4 regions of the Providencia sp. 6390 genome follow, and region 1 is predicted to be linked to each of the others. Evidence: predicted binding sites of a transcription regulator. Region 1 holds the regulator's gene; each other region holds the start of a gene.
The links. The regulator CRP, encoded in region 1, controls carbon source genes, mostly activating them, when cyclic AMP is high. The targets are predictions, from matches to a motif close to ATGTGANNNNNNTCACAT.

Region 2: the regulator CRP is predicted to act here: its motif matches at 1,351-1,368, upstream of adhE (bifunctional acetaldehyde-CoA/alcohol dehydrogenase).
Region 3: the regulator CRP is predicted to act here: its motif matches at 2,285-2,302, upstream of cdd (cytidine deaminase).
Region 4: the regulator CRP is predicted to act here: its motif matches at 814-831, upstream of msrB (peptide-methionine (R)-S-oxide reductase MsrB).

What each region holds. Positions count from the first base shown of each region.
Region 1 covers NZ_JBYVYL010000010.1:185,331-189,457, forward strand. The annotation lists gene AC3Z9T_RS18825 (helix-turn-helix transcriptional regulator) at 1-410, shown strand, start outside; gene AC3Z9T_RS18830 (MFS transporter) at 407-1,594, shown strand; gene AC3Z9T_RS18835 (hypothetical protein) at 1,648-2,442, opposite strand; gene crp (cAMP-activated global transcriptional regulator CRP) at 2,683-3,315, opposite strand; gene AC3Z9T_RS18845 (OsmC family protein) at 3,614-4,018, shown strand; gene AC3Z9T_RS18850 (phosphoribulokinase) at 4,087-4,127, opposite strand, start outside.
Region 2 covers NZ_JBYVYL010000001.1:741,558-745,684, reverse strand. The annotation lists gene AC3Z9T_RS03635 (YchE family NAAT transporter) at 326-970, opposite strand; gene adhE (bifunctional acetaldehyde-CoA/alcohol dehydrogenase) at 1,590-4,127, shown strand, end outside.
Region 3 covers NZ_JBYVYL010000002.1:298,689-302,815, forward strand. The annotation lists gene metG (methionine--tRNA ligase) at 1-833, shown strand, start outside; gene AC3Z9T_RS06565 (CidA/LrgA family protein) at 1,009-1,482, shown strand; gene AC3Z9T_RS06570 (CidB/LrgB family autolysis modulator) at 1,476-2,171, shown strand; gene cdd (cytidine deaminase) at 2,448-3,335, shown strand; gene AC3Z9T_RS06580 (PDZ domain-containing protein) at 3,381-4,127, opposite strand, start outside.
Region 4 covers NZ_JBYVYL010000001.1:715,065-719,191, forward strand. The annotation lists gene gapA (glyceraldehyde-3-phosphate dehydrogenase) at 1-606, opposite strand, end outside; gene msrB (peptide-methionine (R)-S-oxide reductase MsrB) at 960-1,373, shown strand; gene AC3Z9T_RS03515 (YeaC family protein) at 1,469-1,771, shown strand; gene AC3Z9T_RS03520 (HNH endonuclease signature motif containing protein) at 1,962-2,207, shown strand; gene AC3Z9T_RS03525 (bacteriocin immunity protein) at 2,209-2,469, shown strand; gene AC3Z9T_RS03530 (response regulator transcription factor) at 2,575-3,252, shown strand; gene AC3Z9T_RS03535 (ATP-binding protein) at 3,254-4,127, shown strand, end outside.

The DNA.
Region 1 (4,127 bases):
TATCTGACTATGCGAACAAATTATGGCAGCAACATCAAGGTATGATTTTGCCAATGCGAGAAAACATTATATTACCTACCGTTGAATTACAATCTGAAAATCAAGAAATAAAACAACAACCCATTGATATCCATGGTCATATGAAATTTGGTGGTATACGTTTTACCCGTAAGGAAATGTTAACTATTCGTATGCTACTTGCTCAATGCCGAATTAAGGAAATTAGTGCTATACACGGGTGCTCCGAGAACTCTGAACATAAACGCATCATCAATATTAAAGAGAAGCTTGGTTGCCCGCATGCATCACCGAGTGGTTTATTTAAAGTGTTTAAAGAACGTGGCATTACATTAGCCTGCTTAGATACATTAATTAACTTTCCAAAAACTCAGCAAGGAAATAAAAAATGAAATGGAAATTCAGATTAGGGGCGGTAGCAGGGAATACCTTAGAATACTATGATATTGCGGTATTTGCTGCAATATCCGTGTATTTAAGTGCAGAATTAGAGCTGCTGGGCTACTCTTCAGCAACAGAGATGGTGTGGGGCATATTTGCATTACGCTTTCTAGCTCGGCCCATTGGCGGTTATGTGATTGGCCGCTATGCCGACCGAGTGGGTAAAAAGCCCGCTTTAGTCTTTACCAGTTTACTCACCGGCACCGCGACCTTATGTATGGCAGCATTGCCGATTCAGTTATTAGGTTCCTATACCCCTATTGCGATTTTAATTTTACAACTGATATTATCTTTTAGCTTTGGTGGTGAGCATCCATCATTAGCGACTTATTTATTAAATAATGTACCTGAAAAAGATCGCGCTAAAGTTTCTTCCTTGACTGTTGGCAGCTCAATAGTTGGGGTGATTATTTCATTAGCTGTTGTATTAACCTTAGAACGTACATTAACCGTAGAAATGATGCAGTCAATTGGTTGGCGTATCCCTTTACTGTTAGGCTTGATAAATATCGCGATTAGTTTTTGGTTCAGGCTAAAATTACCCGATCAGCCAAGGGCAGAAAAATGCAATCATACAATGGGTGGATTTAAAATATTACAAATATTTTTATTAACGGTACCTGGGACAGCAACGTTTTACTCGCAAAATATCTCATCCTCGATATTAAGTGAACATTTACAACTCGGCGAATTTAAAAGCATTTATTCCATTGTATTATCAAGTCTTTTATTAGCCTTTATGCTGATTTGTGGATGGCTCACTGACAAATACAGTTCTCCACAAAAGACATTCAAATTGGGTGTAATAGGTATGGTACTACTTTCTATCCCATTATATTTTGCGATGAGCAGTGGAGTGATGATTTTAGTGTCTATTGCTCAGTTACTTATAATAATAAATGGAGCAATGATATTATGTAATCTATCAGCGACGCTTGTCCCAATTTGTGGTGGTCAAACTGTCGTTCTTGCCGTTGGTTATAATTTAGCAACCACGTTTGTTGGTGGAGTCACACCCTTAGTAATTAGTTATTTGGTGGGTATCAATATTGCGTACGTGGGGGGCTTTATTGCTTTATGTGGCTTGACACTATTTCTATCAGCGTCATTAACTAAAAATTACCAATTAGAATAGTTATTTACCTCAGAGAGGATAATCCTCTTTGAGGTTTTTTGATAATTTAGAAATTATTCATCTAAAAATGTTAGCTGATAATATTTTTTAGATTCAGGTGCGGTTGCAATTTTTAATTTGCTAGTAATAGGCGCTAATTCTTCCGCCATCAGCTCTTTATAGGGTTTCTCTGGTATTGTTGGTAGTGGTGTGTTGAATGTTTTTTCATAGCTATCATCAACAGAAGCTAAGTTATTATGAAAAAGGATATCTCCTTTATATTTTTTTATAGGTGCTTTTTCTTCTTGTATTGTTAACTTATTGGGATTGCTGGATTTTAGTGTTCCAATATATCGTGTACTAATAAATGTATCTTGCAAAGCGGGTTGATGAGTTAATGCTGCACTTTCAATACCTTTTTCTACCAATTTAATGGGAGAAGGTTTAAAAGAAGCGTTTAGTAATTGGCTATTTGAGGGGGTCGCGTTGGAATTTTGTGATGGCTTGAGTCGATTTTGTAACTGAGTTATACGATCTACTGTATCAGCTATAGTGAATTTTGAACGTGAAGAGGTTGACTTAGATTGCGTATTATCCTTAAGTGGAGCTGCCATTTTACCTGATAGTTGAGTTTGAGGCTGATTAAATGCATTGTTGCCGAATTTTGTTGTGAATGGCGATGCTACTTGAGTTGAACTGATTTGAGACATATATGCAAAGAAACGCTGTCGAGCTTCTTCTTTGCTCTGCTTTATATGACAAGATTCATTCTTTGTACTTTGTTGTAAAGGGCTATTAGATAGCATCTGATTATGATAACCCATGGTTTTATTAATATACGAGTTATTGATTGGACTTAGTTCTTTCATTGATTAAATCTCTAATAATTATTGGAAAATTATTAGGAATTTTGTTTTATTATGATGAAAAAGAATATAAAAGAACGATATTAGTTAAAACTTAAATTATATTTTTGGTTGGGTTTTCTGCCTGTTTTTGTTCAGTGTGGTAAATAATATAAGCTTAGCCAAATAGAAAAATGGCTTGATATCTGAGACACCAAGCCATTCACTACGTGACCCAGCAACAGGCTAGGCCGAGATGTTAAACTAGCGAGTACCGTATACGACGATAGTTTTACCGTGTGCTGAGATCAGGTTTTGATCTTCTAGCATCTTCAAGATACGGCCAACCGTTTCACGCGAACAACCAACAATTTGGCCGATTTCTTGGCGTGTAATTTTGATTTGCATGCCATCCGGATGCGTCATTGCATCAGGTTGTTTTGCTAAATTAAGTAGTGTTTGGGCAATACGGCCAGTCACATCAAGGAAAGCGAGGTTACCCACTTTTTCAGATGTAGTTTGTAGGCGGCTTGCCATTTGCGCTGAAAGGCGCATAAGAATATCAGGGTTAACCTGAATAAGCTGACGGAATTTTTTGTAAGAAATTTCAGCGACTTCGCAGGCACTTTTTGCTCTTACCCAGGCAGAACGTTCTTGCCCTTCTTCAAATAACCCTAGTTCACCAATGAAGTCTCCCTGATTCAAATAGGAGAGGATCATTTCTTTGCCTTCTTCATCTTTGATTAAAACAGCCACTGAACCTTTAACGATATAGTAAAGAGTCTCTGCTTTTTCACCCTGATGGATCAGCGTGCTCTTGGATGGATACTTATGAATATGGCAGTGTGACAAAAACCATTCAAGAGTAGGGTCTGTTTGTGGCTTGCCGAGAACCATTAGCGTTATCCTCTGTATGTTAATCCAACCATCTGGTCAACCATGACCAAACAGCTGGTTTTTAAAGTCACTATCTTAGCATATTAACCATAATGAAAGTTAATACCAACATTATAATATAATCAATTGAAACCCTGAGTTTTGATCTTACCCCTATCAGGTGATAATTTGTTTGTAACATAATAAACTTAGAAAGTCTCGGCTTTATCGCTTCAGCTGCTTAAAGTGGCTACTTGATTGAAAGCATTTATGTAACAATGTTATCGTTTGTACAAACTTTTTCAGAGGGAATACAATAATGGAAGCGAGAGTTAAATGGGTTGAAGGTCTTTCTTTTTTAGGTGAGTCAGCATCAGGTCATCAGATAATGATGGATGGTAATTCAGGCGATAAAGCACCTAGTCCAATGGAAATGGTATTAATGGCGGTAGGTGGATGCAGCTCGGTTGATGTGGTATCTATTTTACAAAAAGGCCGTAATAATGTGAGCGGCTGTGAAGTTAAATTAACCTCGCAACGTCGCGATGAAGCACCTCGTTATTTTACTCACATTAATCTGCATTTTATTGTCACAGGAACTGACTTAACGGAAAAAGTGGTTGAACGTGCAGTTCAGCTTTCTGCTGAGAAATATTGTTCTGTATCTTTGATGTTAGAAAAAGCGGTGAAAGTCACTCACAGTTTTGAAATTAAAACTCAATAATTTTTTATTAAATGTATTATTTTTTTAATAGAAAATGCTTATTTAAAATAAGCATTTTCTATCAATAATTAGTCGTTCTTTTGTTTAATTAACTTCTCAACAATTGGGG
Region 2 (4,127 bases), on a different contig from region 1:
CGTAAAAATTTACTCAGCTCACATTTCCTTACTTTTTATGCCTTCTTTGACAAAAAATGCGACATATTATTATAACTATCCTCGATCATTAGCAGTACAAAATAACAGCATATTAATATGCTGCATGTATTTTATTCGTGACTATCATCGAATAAAACTATATTGCTAGTTTATTGATTTATCTTACAAGAAAAGAAATAGACTGATATTTTTTAAATGGAGAGGTTTTAATCAAGATATTAATACTAATGCGAGGTAAATCTAATTAATCATCACCTAAATGATGATTAATTAGATAAATTCAATCTTAATATGATGTGAAAAGTTATAACAGGCCAGGAAATATCGCTTTAACCCCTGTGACAATAAACTCAATTCCCAAGGACATTAAAAGCAACCCCATTATACGTGTAACGACGTTAATTCCTGTTTGCCCTAAGTAGCGAACAAGTAAAGATGCCGAACGGAACAATAACCAACAGCAAAATGCAAACACAATACTGGTTAACGCTAGACCGATGAAATTTTGCCAACCATTCCAACGTGATGACCACACAATACAAGAACTGATAGCCCCAGGGCCTGCCATCAACGGCAATGCCAATGGTACAACACCGATACTATCACGCACCGCCGTCTCTGTTTTTTCTTGTTTATTTTGTTTATCTTCACCGATTTTTCCGCTGATCATGGACATTGCAATCGTCACAATCAGTATTCCACCTGCAATACGGAAAGAATCTATGGAAATCCCAAATAATTGGAGAATTGAGTCACCTATCAACAATGATGTACATAAAATGATAGCGACTGAAGTATTTGCTATTGTATTTGTTTTATTACGCCCTGCACTACTTTGATAATTAGTCATGCTGATAAACACAGGCAGGATCCCGACTGGGTTGACTAGCGCAAATAAACCAATAAAAAACTTTATATAGCCTGATAAATCCAATAATCCTGAGCCCACACATTCACACCTTAATCAAAAATCTCACCAGGGAAAGAAAATGCATACTCTCCATCCTTCAAATCACAACTTAGCATAGATGAATGACAACGATCCCCACTCACATTAACCACCATATTTTCATGTTTCTAGCATTCATATACTAATTGCTTAGCTGTGCCTTAAATTATGTAGGGCATGAACGTTAGAGTTTATCATTAAATAAAGGAAATACATTGCACTAGACCCTATTTTACCCATTAAATCTCCTCGTTTGTCTAAACATTACGCAAAAATATTTTTATCTAAACGATGAGTAAAATAATTCAGTTCTACACCGACTCTATGAAAACAGAGGCTATCGCGAAAACAGACTGCTGAAAGGAGTCAGCTTTGATATTTTGTGATTTAGATCACATCAATATACCCAAATAATGTTAATCTATTCTTAACTGATAGAGGTAGTTGATTTAAGGAAAGTAAGCTTTTCACATTGATTTAAAAGCTTTTTAAGCCAATTAGCGGATAAACAGAATAAAGTAATAAATTTGACCTATAATTATTTACTAAATTTTGTCATGTTGTTTTGGAAGCACTGCTCATTGGCTTAAAAAGTTTAACATTTATCAGGAGTAATTCTATGTCAGTAACTAATGTTACCGAACTCAATGACCTCGTTGCTCGTGTCAAAAAAGCTCAGCGTGAATTCGCTAACTTCTCACAGGAGCAAGTGGACCGTATTTTCCGCGCAGCCGCACTTGCCGCAGCAGATGCTCGTATCCCCCTAGCCAAGCTTGCTGTTGAAGAATCTGGCATGGGTATTGTGGAAGATAAAGTGATTAAAAACCACTTTGCTTCAGAATATATCTACAACGCCTATAAAGATGAAAAAACCTGCGGTGTGCTTTCTGAAGACCCAACATTTGGCACAATTACTATCGCAGAGCCTATTGGTATTATCTGCGGTATTGTTCCAACAACTAACCCAACTTCAACCGCTATTTTTAAATCACTAATTAGTCTAAAAACGCGTAATGCAATTATTTTTTCTCCGCACCCTCGTGCTAAAAATGCCACCAACAAAGCCGCTGAAATTGTCCTAAAAGCTGCGATTGAAGCGGGTGCGCCAAAAGACATTATTGGTTGGATTGATGCACCTTCAGTTGAATTATCAAATGCACTTATGCACCACGATGATATTAACTTAATTTTAGCAACTGGTGGCCCAGGCATGGTAAAAGCAGCCTACAGTTCAGGTAAACCTGCTATTGGTGTTGGTGCTGGTAACACCCCTGTTGTCATTGATGAAACAGCAGACATTAAACGCGCAGTTGCTTCTATTTTAATGTCAAAAACATTCGATAACGGCGTAATCTGTGCTTCAGAGCAATCAGTCGTTGTTGTAGATGAAATTTATAATCAAGTTCGCGAACGTTTTTCTAGCCATGGTGGTTATATTCTACAAGGTAAAGAGTTAAAAGCAGTTCAAGACGTTATTTTGAAAAATGGTAATCTTAATGCCGCTATTGTTGGTCAACCGGCACATAAAATTGCTGAAATGGCAGGTATTTCTGTACCTGAAACCACTAAGATCCTGATCGGTGAAGTCAAAGTCATTGATGACTCAGAGCCATTTGCTCATGAAAAACTGTCACCGTTGCTTGCTATGTACCGTGCTAAGAATTTTGAAGATGCTGTAGAAAAAGCAGAATTATTAGTTGAAATGGGTGGTATCGGCCATACCTCGTGCTTATATACCGATCAAGATAACCAAGCTACCCGCATTAACTACTTTGGCGTGAAAATGAAAACAGCGCGTATTTTAATTAATACCCCTGCCTCACAAGGTGGTATTGGTGACTTATATAACTTTAAATTAGCGCCTTCTCTCACATTGGGTTGTGGTTCTTGGGGGGGTAACTCTATCTCCGAAAACGTTGGACCAAAACACTTAATTAATACTAAGACTGTGGCGAAAAGAGCTGAAAATATGTTATGGCATAAACTTCCTAACTCAATCTATTTCCGCCGTGGTTGCCTTCCAATTGCTCTTGAAGAAATTGCCACTGACGGTGCAAAACGCGCATTTATTGTCACTGATGGTTATTTATTCAATAACGGCTATGTTGAAGAAGTGATCAACGTTCTAAAACAACACCATATCGAAACTGATGTGTTTTTTGAGGTTGAAGCAGATCCAACACTTACCGTCGTTCGCAAAGGTGCGGCTCAAATGAATGCCTTCAAACCTGATGTGATTATCGCCTTAGGGGGCGGTTCACCGATGGATGCGGCTAAAATTATGTGGGTGATGTATGAGCATCCTGAAACGCATTTTGAAGAACTTGCGCTGCGTTTTATGGATATTCGTAAACGTATCCATCGTTTCCCTAAAATGGGTGTGAAGGCTAAGTTAGTCGCTATCACCACAACATCGGGTACAGGTTCTGAAGTCACTCCATTTGCAGTTGTGACAGACGATAAAACAGGCCAAAAATATCCATTAGCTGATTATGCGTTAACGCCTAATATGGCGATTGTTGACGCTAACTTAGTGATGAACATGCCTAAATCATTAACTGCTTTTGGTGGTTTAGATGCGGTCACCCATGCCTTAGAAGCGTACGTTTCTGTTCTTGCTAACGAATACTCTGATGGCCAAGCATTACAAGCTCTGAATTTACTTAAAGAGTATTTACCTGCAAGCTATCATGAAGGTGCGACAAACCCAGTTGCAAGAGAACGTGTCCATAATGCGGCCACCATCGCAGGTATTGCATTTGCTAACGCATTCCTAGGTGTATGTCACTCAATGGCACATAAACTCGGCTCTGAGTTCCATATTCCACATGGTTTAGCAAACGCCCTATTAATTAGTAACGTTATTCGTTATAACGCTAACGATAACCCAACTAAGCAAACTGCCTTTAGTCAATATGACCGCCCACAAGCGCGTCGTCGCTACGCTGAAGTTGCCGACCATTTAGGTTTAACTAAAGCAGGAGATCGCACGGATGCTAAAATTGAAAAATTATTAGCATGGCTTGAAGAGATCAAAGCCGACTTAGGTATTCCTAAATCAATACGTGAAGCGGGTGTACCCGAAGCTGATTTCTTGGCTCATGTAGATAAGCTATCTGAGGATGCATTTGATGACCAGTGTACTGGTGCTAACCCA
Region 3 (4,127 bases), on a different contig from region 1:
TTATCGCTAAGCGTTTTGGCGGTAAATTATCCGCGACCTTAGCTGATCCTAAGCTGTACCAGCAATTTATTGATGCTGCACAATCAATTGGTGACGCCTATACAAGCCGCGAATATGGTAAAGCTGTCCGTGAAATTATGGCATTAGCTGATATTGCTAACCGCTATGTCGATGAAAAAGCACCGTGGGTTGTTGCAAAGCAAGAAGGCAAAGACCAAGAGCTACAAGATATCTGCTCAATGGGTATCAATCTGTTCCGTGTGTTAATGACTTACTTGAAACCTATTCTACCGGGTCTTGCACAACGTACTGAAGCATTCTTAAATGTCGAACTGGCATGGAACTCAATCGCAACACCATTAACTAACCATGAAGTCGCACCATTTAAAGCGTTGTTCTCACGCATTGAAATGGCAAAAGTTGATGCGATGGTTGAAGCCTCTAAAGAAAGTATCAAACCTGCGAAAGTCTTAACTGGTCCACTTGCAGATGATCCTCTCCAAGAAACCATCAGCTTTGATGATTTTGCAAAGGTTGATCTGCGCATCGCGTTGATCAAACAAGCTGATTTTGTTGAGGGTTCTGACAAATTGCTAAAACTGCAATTAGATATTGGTGGTGAAACTCGCCAAGTTTTCTCAGGTATTCGTAGCGCCTATCCAGATCCAAAAGCACTTGAAGGCCGCTTAACGGTGATGGTCGCAAACTTGGCTCCTCGCAAAATGCGTTTTGGTATGTCAGAAGGCATGGTGATGGCTGCGGGCCCTGGCGGAAAAGATATTTTCTTGCTTAGCCCAGACAGCGGTGCTCAACCGGGTATGCAAGTAAAATAAAATAGCCCATCCAATAAAAGCTATTTATAAATCGACCAGCGGGGATCATAGATCACCCGCTTGAGCAGAGGATCTTTGGTCCTCTGCTTTTTTTTCATTCTTTTAACTGTGATCTCTAGCACAATAATAAAGTTAATTGTATGATGAATGCACTTAGCGTAATAGGACGAGTCTCATGTCATTAAAACATGTGCTGATAACCGGATGGCAGTATTTACGCGCTTTTGCGATCCTTTACCTCTGCCTGATCATTGGGAACCTGTTATCAACACTTCTGCCATTTTCTGTTCCCGGTAGTATCATTGGTATGCTCATACTGTTTGTACTACTTGCTCTACAAATTGTGCCAGCACATTGGGCACAACCCGGCTGTTCGATACTATTAAAAAATATGACGTTATTATTCGTCCCTATTGGTATCGGCATTATGAATTATTATAGCCAATTGAGTGAGCAGTTGGTTCCGATCCTCGTTGCCTGCTTTATCAGTACGTTAGTTGTGATGGTAGTGGTTGCTTTCAGTTCAAACTACATCCACAAAGAACGCCAAATCGTCGGAGTCAAACCCGATGAGGTTCCCCTTCCTCCTGAAGAGCCAACCAATATACCAACTGATAATCAGCAAGATAAAGGGGATGATAAATGTTAGAGCATATTTGGTGGTCACTACCATTGACCATTGCTGTTTTTTATCTAGCACGTTTTTTGTCGGTAAAATTAAAACTACCACTATTAAATCCATTGTTAGTGGCGATCGCGATTATTGTGCCATTACTGATTTTTACTAACACGCCTTATGAACACTACTTTGCAGGCAGTAAAATTCTAAATGATCTGCTACAACCTGCCGTTGTCGCGCTCGCCTTTCCTCTCTACGAGCAAATGCATCAAATTCGTGCACAATGGAAATCGCTATTTAGTATCTGTTTAGCAGGTAGCTTAGTTGCCATGTTTACAGGTACATCGATAGCTCTTTGGCTGGGTGCAACACCCGATATTGCAGCCTCTATCCTACCTAAATCAGTCACCACCCCCATTGCCATGGCGGTTGCTGATTCGATTGGTGGTGTTCCCGCAATTAGTGCTGCCTGTGTGATTTTTGTTGGCATGTTGGGTGCAATGTTTGGCCATTCATTGTTTGATGCTTTACGTATCCGAACTCACGCTTCAAGGGGTTTAGCAATGGGTACTGCATCTCACGCATTGGGTACAGCCCGTTGTGCAGAAGTCAACTACATCGAAGGTGCATATAGTTCATTAGCATTAATGACCTGCGGGATTATTACCTCTTTGCTCGCCCCGTTTATCTTCCCTGTCATACTTCATCTTTTCGGCTAGACTCAATATGATGAGGAGAGGCTTATCACCTCTCCTAAATTTGTTGGCGGAGCGGGATAAAACTTGAGATACATCTCTCAATTACATAACTTGTTTCATTTATTTCATAAAAAAAGAGACATTAATCACACATGAGGTGGTAATTTATTACATATACTCTAAACACTCGAGATGCAGCTAAGCGAGAAATCGCGAACAGTGTAGATACTTAGCTTCAATACAAAGCGCTACAATTGAGTATAGAGAAATGTCAGTAAGTCACTAGGAGAGCAACTCATGCATTCAAGATTTAAGTCCGCTTGGTCTCAACTTCCCGAAAAGTTACAAGCTGCGCTCAGACCCATTATTGATATACCTGATTTCCAAGCAATGCTGAGTGCCGAACAAGTTAATCAAATCAAAACTGATTGTGGTTATAGTGACAGCGAGCTAGCATTTTTACTATTACCCTTTGCCGCAGCCTATGCGGTCACGCCAATTTCACACTTTAACGTAGGCGCAATCGCCCGTGGTGTGAGTGGTAATCTCTACTTTGGCGCTAATATGGAATTCAGCGGCGTGGCAATTGCTCAAACCATCCATGCTGAGCAATGTGCTGTAACTCATGCATGGTTGAAAGGCGAAAAACAGTTGGCTTCGATCACGGTAAACTATACGCCATGCGGTCACTGCCGACAGTTTATGAATGAGTTACGTGGCGGAGGCAAAATTGAAGTCCACCTTCCAGAACGCCAGCCAGCAACATTACATGATTATCTGCCTGATTCATTTGGTCCATCCGATTTAGAGATCACCACATTGCTGATGGATACGGTAGATCATGGCTATAGCACCGCAAGCCGTAGCCGTTTATTGTGCGCTGCGATCGAGGCTGCGAACCAATCACATGCACCTTATAGCCAATCCCACTCAGGTATCGCACTACAGTTGAAAGATGGCTCCTTATTTACTGGCCGTTATGCTGAAAACGCAGCTTTCAACCCAAGTCTGCCACCATTACAAGCCGCATTGATTATGATTAATCTAGCAGGTAAAGATATGCATTCTATCGAGCAAGCGGTATTAGTTGAAAAGCAAGATGCGATTGTAAAACAATGGTGTATTACTGAAAATACCTTGCAAGCACTTGGTTGCCAGCAAAAAGAAGTGACCTATTTAGATTAATTTGTTAAACATTTAATTGCCGCCCAATAATGGCGGCAATTTTTATTAAAATAATTGAGTATGAAGAAAAGAAACGTTTGATTTAGCGAAACTCAACTCTTCGTAAGGTAAGAGCTGCGGATTAAGCACACTCGTGCAAATATCAAATATTGATATTTGTTCAGCTAGTTGGCTGTCAATCTCACTTTTCGTCTCTATATTGCCTTCTTTTATAGATATTTTTTCAAATTCAGTAATATCGAATTCCAACGTTGAAGAGCAACTATCAAAACTCATATTTTTCAGCACACTATTGGACTCTGAACTATTCTTATCCTCTGAGATAACTCCATTTATTTTAATTAATAAATCTTCCATTTTAGGATGACTAAAAAATGACTGTAATCGTTGAGCACCGATAGAGCCTGAATCTATTTCGGATTTAATATCGATAATCCGTTGAAAGAAATATTGCGCGGATATTTTTTCTTCTGTTGTCCCCGTTTCAACGACACCAAGCATGGTTTCAATGAGTTCTATACTAAGGGAGGTTTCTTTCTCAACATCACCCATAACATCCAAGCTCTTCTGCCAAAAAGATTCTCGCTGTTCTTCAGGAAGTACAGAGAATACATTGTTAAACAGCCATGAATCAGCAGATAATTGATGACGACTAAATACATTCTGATGAATTTGTATTGCCTCTTGATGATTAATATTAATGTCAATCACCTCCTTGCCTGCCGCAGTAAATCGTTTTTCTAGCCATAAAAGATATTGCTCTGCCAAATCATAATAAATATTTTCATAATC
Region 4 (4,127 bases), on a different contig from region 1:
TTGAGCAGCACCACGACCACCACGCCAGTCTTTGTGAGAAGGACCATCAACGGTTTTTTGAGTTGCGGTTGTCGCGTGAACGGTTGTCATCAGACCTTCAACGATACCGAATTTGTCATTGATAACTTTAGCCAGAGGTGCCAGGCAGTTAGTTGTACAAGAAGCGTTTGAAACGATTTCTTGACCTGCATAGCTCTTATGGTTAACACCCATAACGAACATTGGCGTGTCGTCTTTAGAAGGACCAGTCAGAACAACTTTTTTCGCGCCTGCTTGGATGTGTTTACGTGCAGTCTCATCAGTTAAGAAGATACCCGTTGCTTCAGCAACAACGTCAACACCAACTTCGTTCCACTTCAGGTTTGCAGGATCTTTCTCTGCAGTAACGCGAATTTTTTTGCCATTTACAACTAGGTGACCATCTTTAACTTCAACAGTACCGTTGAAACGACCGTGAGTAGAGTCATATTTCAGCATGTAAGCCATATAGTCTGCATCGAGTAGATCGTTGATCGCAACGATTTCAATATCAGAACGCTCTTGTGCAGCACGGAAAACGATACGGCCAATACGACCAAAACCATTAATACCTACTTTGATAGTCATAGTATTTCCACCAGCTATTTATTCGTGAATTAAGTTGTAGTTAAAGTTACCAAAACCTTGCCAGCCGTCAAGCGGAATCGTGTCAATTATTGAAAAAAATCAAAACTAGTCGCACTAATTGCTTACTTGTCAGCCACTTTAGAGGCAAATACATCCGCACGTATTATCGGGATTGTGCGGCATAATGAAACCTGCCATCAGTGATATATGTGAAATCGGTCACAAATCAAAATACAAAGCACCATGTTAATTAGTTTAGAATAGATTTACTGATTTCGTTGTTAATTTTTTGTTGCGTTAAATTGGTGTATTATTAGCTTAGTACCTTCAATCTTTCAGTATTTGGATTTTCTATGACAGATAAAGACAAGCAACCGATTGATCTATCGGAGCTAAATGATATTCAGCAATATGTCACTCAACAAGCTGGCACTGAACGGCCTTTTACGGGAACTTTATTGCATAACCGTAAAGATGGTGTATATGAATGCTTATGTTGTGGTGCACCCTTATTTCAGTCAGAAACAAAATTTGATGCAGGATGTGGCTGGCCTAGCTTTTATCAACCTGTTAGTGAAGATGCCATTAAATATATCGAAGACTTTTCTCATGGTATGCATCGAATAGAAGTACGTTGCCAAAATTGTAATGCTCATTTAGGACATGTTTTTCCAGATGGTCCGCAGCCGACAGGACAGCGTTACTGCATTAATTCAGCATCATTAAGCTTTATCGATGAGCAAACTGGCGAAAAGACCCGCGGATAGGGTGCTGAAGTTAGCTGACATTTTAAAATAATAAGAGCAATATCGATTCAGCTTGGCCAGTTTTTGCTAGCTGCATCAATTGAAGGAGTAACAACGTGAGCGTTGAGTTAGAACCTGAGCAATTAGAACAATTGCTCTCTGTGATGACCCCCGAAATTTATCAGCGTTTGGTTACCGCTGTGGAACTCGGCAAGTGGCCTGATGGCGTAGCATTATCACCTGAGCAAAAAGAGCACAGCCTCCAAATGGTGATGTTATGGCAATCGAGAAATAACCATTCACCAGAACATATGACAATTGGTACGGATGGGCAAATCACCATGAAAAGTAAGCAGGAGCTCAAGTCTATGTTTCAAGGTGAGATGTTGGCAACATTGAAACCGCAAAATCAAGATTAATTCCAATAACTTGCCTCTTTCTCTCGATAAGAGGTAAGTTATACTGATTACTCGCGATGCCTCTTTTTTCCTATAATACAAAAGCTTAAATGACAAGATTTTGGGCTTTTTTCTGTTTCATTCTATTTCCAAATAATCTCTTTCAGTGATTTTCTATGCCAGAAGGCGTAAAAATCATTTTTGCCGCCTAATGATCAACTCTAATTTATTTCTTTTATTACCTCTAAAGCTAAAAAAACAGTTTAATAATAGAAATAAAAGAAATATAAACCGAGGAAAAGCGCCTGGAACTCCTGAAAGTGGACATTCAGGAAAGAGAGTTAAGTATGAAATTCATCATGAGACTCCTATTAGTGAAGGCGGTGGAGTTTACGATATTGACAATATGAGAATAGTAACACCGAAACGGCATATTAATATCCATAAAGGTAAGTAGAATGAACGAGAAAAATAATATTTCTGATTATACTGAGGCTGAATTTCTTATCTTTGTTAAGAAGCTATTTAATGTGGAAAACACAACAGAAGAGGAAAATGTTGAAAATATTTTTGAGTTTGAAAGACTTAGTGAACATCCATCTGGTTCGGACTTAATTTATTACCCAAATAAAAACAGACCGGATACCCCTGAAGGGATTGTTCAAGAGGTGAAAGAATGGATAGCGCAGCAAGGGAAACCGGGTTTTAAAGTCGGCTAATTCCTGAATACACTCTTCCTTAAATGAAATAGCTACGCTCTTTGCTGATTATTGATTACTCTATGTGCTATTCGGTCTATTTTGATGTAGTGTCATGGAGTGATTATGCGAATTTTATTGGTGGAAGATGACCGCATGATTGCGGCAGCCATTGAGGGTTATTTAAAGGATGCCTGCTATGCCGTTGATTGGGTTGATAGTGGTGCTACAGTTGAAGCTGCGCTGAGTGGGCAACCTTATGATGTCGTATTACTTGATTTAGGTTTACCTAAGCAAGATGGGCTGTCGATATTAAAACGGCTACGCGAACAGCATAACAATACGCCAGTGATTATTATCACGGCGAGAGATGACTTACAGAGCCGTTTATCAGGTCTCGATGGTGGGGCGGACGACTATATGGTCAAGCCATTTGATATGTCTGAGTTGCTAGCAAGGGTCAGAGCTGTTTTAAGACGTCACCATGCACAGGCAAGCTTGAAACCTAGTAATGGTGTTCTCACGTTAGATCCTGAAACCTATCAGGTTGAGGTTATTGGGAAAGCTGAGCCAATTGTGTTAAGCCAACGTGAGTTTGCAGTATTACAAGCGTTGATAACGAGACCGGGTATTATTCATTCACGCAGTGATCTGGAAGATAAAATCTATGCTTGGGGAGAAGAGGTAGAAAGTAATGCGATAGATTTTCTCATCCATGGATTGCGCAAAAAAGTCGGTAAAGAACATATCAAAAATGTGCGTGGAGTAGGCTGGCTGATCCCCAACAAACAGGGCGATAATTAAAATGCGTATTCCTTTTCAAAACTCAATTCAGGGCAAGTTAATATTTTCATTTGCTATCATGTCGGTGCTTATTACCGTGATTGCCGCATTTTTAGCTTTTCGCTACACCTATAAAGAAACCGAAAAACTACAAGATGACTTGTTACAGCAGATAGCTGCTTATCAATCGCCGGTTACTGTACCTCATAATTTACCTGATAGTGATAATGAAGCGCGTATTTTTGTACAAAACTCTAATTACCCTGATGTGATTGATTTACCGCTTACTAATAACTTACCTAGTGGTCTATCAACGATTGAATACAATGGTGATAGCTATCGGGTATTTATCAAAAACATGCCACAAGGGCGAATCATTGTTAGCCAGGAAAATGAATATCGAGATCTAATGGCGAAGCATTCAGCATGGGATAGCGCGATGCCATTATTAATTTTAATACCACTGACTGCAATTTTGATGTTTTTGTTAATCCAAAGTGCATTGCGACCGATAAAGTTGTTATCAGGCCAAGTTGAAATACGTCAAGCCCAAGATTTAACACCACTTGCTACGAATGATGTTCCTCTGGAGTTTAAAGGCTTTTTAGTTGAAATAAATCGTTTATTGAGCCGTATTGAAACCATGGTGCAGCAACAAAAACGATTCATTGCGGATGCGGCTCACGAATTGCGTAGCCCAATGACCGCATTGTCAATTCAAGCAGAACGTTTGGGGCAACAATTAGGTAGTGATAAAGGATTACCTCAGTTTATTGAGCTAAGAGAAGGTATACAGCGGAATCGTAATTTACTTGATCAGTTATTATCATTAGCGCGTATTCAAAATCGTGATAAAACGCTGACATTGCAACCTGTGGCTATTAGCCGGATCTTTT